One region of the Actinoplanes teichomyceticus ATCC 31121 genome, then DNA from elsewhere that is predicted to be linked to it. Evidence: riboswitches for the same ligand, from Rfam matches in the RefSeq annotation. Region 1 holds a riboswitch; the other holds the start of a gene.
The links. Region 1 has a riboswitch for cyclic di-AMP ahead of ACTEI_RS05575 (C40 family peptidase). Riboswitches for the same ligand answer to the same signal wherever they lie in the genome.

Region 1 (2,191 bases):
TCCGCCACCGCGCCGTCCACTCTCTGCGCGTTCGTCATCCTTCGCCTCCGCTGCTGTCACGAATCGTCGTCTGCTGGCTTGCCCGAGCGGGCGACCACCAAACCCGCCGGTACGCTCGTGGTCATGAAAGGGCTGTGGACTCCGGCGTGGATCGCCCGGCACGTCCTCGCGCTGGTGCTGACCGCGGCCTGCCTCGGGCTCGGCTGGTGGCAGTACAGCCGGGCGACCGGCGGCAACTCGCTCAGTTGGGGTTACATGTTCGAGTGGCCGGTTTTCGCCGGCTTCGTGGTGTTCATCTGGTTCCGGGAGATCCAGCTGCACCGCCGCAGGTCCGCGCCCGCCACCGAGCCGGAGCCCGCCGTGGACCAGCCGGCCCCGCCGCGCGATCCCGGCGCGCCGGTCACCCTGGGCCGCCCGATCCGGGTGGCCGTACGGCCGGACCGCCCCGCCGAGCCGGACCCGGAGCTGGACGCCTACAACGACTACCTGGCGTGGCTGGCCGAGCACCCCGGCGCCCGGCCGGGCGACTACCCGGGCCGCACCGTCAGCAAGTGAGCCGCCGGCCGTCCGGGCCGTGTCGCCGAGAAGCCGCAACCAGCGGCGCGCAAGAACAGAAGGAGATCTACCGTGCAGGGCGCCCTCACCCGTTACCGGACCATCGCCTGGATCGTCGGCGTGCTCCTCGTCGTCCTCGTCCTGATCGGCATGCCGTTGAAGTACCTCGGCGACAACGCCACGCTGGTCGCGATGATCGGTCCGCTGCACGGCTTCCTCTACATGGTCTATCTGCTCTTCACGTTCGACCTGTCCCGCCGGGCGCGCTGGCCGTTCGGCCGGATGATCGTGGTGATGCTGGCCGGCACCATCCCGTTCTTCTCGTTCTGGGCCGAGCGCCGGGTGACCCGGCACTGGGTGCCGAATGGCGCCCCGCTCGAGCCGGCGCTCAACGATTAGTCCGCCGGGACGTGAAATAACGCTCAGCGCGGGCCGAATAACAGCCGGTTATCAGGATTAACCTCGCAAGACCGGCCATTGGCAGAAATCACTCGGCAAGGTCTTGATTTTGTTTTCTGCCCCGATAAGTTGATGCGGTTGGTTCGGTCCGCAGCCACAAACCCTCCGATGGCGCCGGCCAACGCCGCCGAATCACGGGCGTCGACCCCCGTCGCCGCCCGCGAACCGGGGAACCATCTCCCGGGGTGAATCCGCGTCGCAGCGGTAGGGCCTTCTTCCGAGCCCGAACCCGTCAGCTAACCCGGTAGGCGGCCAAAAGCGGAAGAAAGGCCCCTGACCAGTGCCACACCCCCGTACCAGGCTCCGGGCGCTGGTGGTCGCGCTGACCGCGCTGGCGATCACCACGACGGGAGCTGTCGCCGCACACGCGGCCCCGTCCGAGAGCGAACTGAAGAAGCGAATCGACCAGGCTTCGGAGAAACTCGAGGACGTCACCGAGACGTACAACAAGACGCGGCTCGACCTGAAGAAGACCAAGGCCGAAGCGGTCAAGCTCAGCGCCTCGCTGAAGCCGGCCCAGGAGGCGCTGACCAAGGCCAGCGCCAAGATGCAGACGATCGCCACGTCGCAGTACATCACCGGCCGGGTCGGGCCGATGACCGTGCTGCTCAGCGGCGACCAGAGCGGTCTCCTGCAGCGGATGAGCTACCTCGAGCAGATCACGCTCGCCAACCGGCAGGACATCGACACCTACACCGAGACCACCGAGACCTTCGCGCAGAGGCAGGCGGCTCTCAAGAACACCGAGAAGAAGCAGAACCTGCAGATCCAGGAACTGGCCGCGCAGAAGTCCAAGATCAAGAAGGATCTGCAGAAGCTGTACGACATGCGCGAGGACCTCTACGGCAGCGCCACCGAGGACACCGGCTCCTACACCGGCAAGATCCCGAAGGTCGCGGGCTCGGCCGGCAAGGCGGTCACCTTCGCGTTCAACCAGGTGGGCAAGCCGTACGGCTTCGGCGACGCCGGCCCGAACTCGTACGACTGCTCGGGTCTGACCATGGCGGCCTGGGCGGCGGCGGGCAGGTCGCTGCCGCACAACGCGGCCGCGCAGAAGGGCGCCGTGCGGATGTTCAGCGACAAGAGCCAGCTGCAGCCGGGTGACCTGGTGTTCTACCGCAACGGCGGGCACGTGGCGATCTACGTCGGGGACGGCATGATCATCGACGCCCCCTCG
Region 2 (2,191 bases), 2.8 Mb from region 1:
CCGATCAGCACGATCAGGGCCGCGGCGACGATAGCCGCCCGTAGTGGGGCACGGGTGTCGATGCCGGACGCGGCAACGGCGGGGGCGGCCGTTCCGGTGTGCATCGGCATGGCGGCGACCGCCAGCCGGTCACCGCGGCCGGCGTCGATACCGGCGGCGGCACCGATCAATTCCCGCAGTCGATCCAGATCGATGGTCGCCGCGGCGACGTCGTCGACGAGGACGGCGACGCCGAGCCGGACGATGTTGCCGGGCACCGCCCAGGGGAGGTTGATGCCGGCGACCGGTGCAGCGGCGTAGCCGCTCACGATCGCCTGCCGCGACGTCGCCGCGGCTGCCGCGTGCGCGGGCACGGCGGCGAGACTCGCGCCCCCGTCAAGAGCCAGCGCCACGACAACAGCAGCCGGCCTGCCGGCACGCCCCGCGCGGCACCCGGTGCCCGCGTTCGCCGCCGACACGGCGAGCCCGTCGTTCATCAGCGTGCCTCCTCACCGGCTGTCGGGACCCGCCGGTGGACCGCCGCCCGTCGTACGGGCCCGGCGGCGTGTCGGCCCGGCCTGCCCCATCGTTCGACGGCACGGCCGGTCCAGACGCCCGGTGGGTGCGGCTCGGTTGCACTGCGGCCGCGGCCACCTCCGGTCGCGTCATCGGATGTAGCCGCCGCAACGCACGTCACCGACGGCCGGCGCAGGAGGCAGCACAGTCGCCCGATCGGTCACGTTCGACGAGCCGCTCGTCGCGCCGGAACGGCGGTGCGGGGGAACACCGACGGGGCCACGCAGAGCAACGGCTCAGCTTTCGTCGTGTTCCCTTTCACAGATCAAGATCACCTCAGTGTCACCAACCCTAAGCACCGCGTGCCGACAAACCTCGCACCGCCCTTCCGAACGGACACGGCCCGATGTGAACGTGACTGTCGGTGAGCGATGGGTCCGGTGGAGGCCGTCGCGGGCTGGGCTATCAAGGAGGGGCGGCGAGCACCTGTTCGCCGGTCGTGCCGATCCGGACCACGCCGAGCCCTGCCCCGGTCCGGCGGCACGAGAGACATGACGAGTCATGAGGCAGTCGGGGGCAGGGACGGGGGAACCACTATCGGTCCTCGACCGGCACGCCGTCCGCGGCAGCCCGGGCGCAGGGCCTTGGGGTGAAGCCGCCACCGCGCGGCCGGGCAATCCTTCGCGCCCGAATCCGACAGCTAACCTCGCAGGCGTGCCGGAGGGATTCCTTCACCGTGCGCGTAAGCACTCTGAGCCGGCCCGCCCGTACCCTGGGGACCGGCACTCTCGCCCTGTCCGTGGGTCTCGGTCTGCTGACCGGCGGGTTCGGCACACCGCAGCCCGCCTCTGCCGCGACGCCGTCCTCGGCGGTCGTCACCACGCCGGTGTTCTCGCAGACCAGCGTGGCGTTGAGTCAGACCGGCATCACCGTCAAGACGGCGGCGTCCCAGGCCGCCAAGTCCAAGGCGGCGGCAAACCGGGTCCTGTCCGAAGCGGCGAAGCACAAGGGCAAGAAGTACAAGTTCGGTGCGGCCGGGCCCAAACGGTTCGACTGCTCGGGCTACACGATGTACGTCTACAAGAAGGCGGCGGGCAAGAAGCTGCCGCACAAGGCCCACCTGCAGCAGCGGTACGGCAAGGCTGTCGCCAAGTCCAACGCCCGCCCCGGTGACCTGATCATCATCCGCAAGGGCGCGCGCGGCACGCACGCCGGCATCTACGCCGGCGGCGGCAAGATGTGGGCGTCGCCGCGGACCGGTAAGACGGTCACCAAGCAGAAGATCTGGAGCAAGAGCTACGTGGTCCGGCGTCTGGTCTGACGACGATGCGACACGCCCGTCCGTGGTTCACGCTCGGGCGTCGCCCAGCGCCGCCCGCACCCGTCCTTGGCGGGGTGCAGGCGGCGCTGTCGTACGACTTACTTGGTGATGCTGGTGAAGCGGCGCAGTCGCAGGCTGTTGGCGACGACGAACACTGAGCTGAACGCCATCGCCGCGCCGGCGATCATCGGGGTGAGCAGCCCGGCCGCGGCCAGCGGCAGGGCGGCCACGTTGTAGGCGAACGCCCAGAACAGGTTGCTCTTGATGATGCGCAGGGTGCGCCGGGACAGGCGGATCGCGTCGGCCGCGGCCATCAGGTCACCGCGGACCAGGGTCAGGTCGGAGGCTTCGATCGCGACATCCGTGCCGGTGCCC

Region 2: it holds a riboswitch for cyclic di-AMP, as region 1 does, so the genes downstream of both, ACTEI_RS29615 (C40 family peptidase) here and ACTEI_RS05575 (C40 family peptidase) in region 1, are expected to answer to the same signal.

Annotation. Positions count from the first base shown of each region.
Region 1 is NZ_CP023865.1:1,231,427-1,233,617, reverse strand. It holds gene ACTEI_RS05590 (DUF6158 family protein) at 1-38, opposite strand, end outside; gene ACTEI_RS05585 (hypothetical protein) at 124-555, shown strand; gene ACTEI_RS05580 (DUF3817 domain-containing protein) at 628-954, shown strand; cyclic di-AMP (ydaO/yuaA leader) riboswitch at 1,130-1,280, shown strand; gene ACTEI_RS05575 (C40 family peptidase) at 1,295-2,191, shown strand, end outside.
Region 2 is NZ_CP023865.1:6,763,792-6,765,982, forward strand. It holds gene ACTEI_RS29610 (flagellar M-ring protein FliF C-terminal domain-containing protein) at 1-476, opposite strand, end outside; cyclic di-AMP (ydaO/yuaA leader) riboswitch at 1,038-1,225, shown strand; gene ACTEI_RS29615 (C40 family peptidase) at 1,232-1,816, shown strand; gene ACTEI_RS29620 (heavy metal translocating P-type ATPase) at 1,915-2,191, opposite strand, start outside.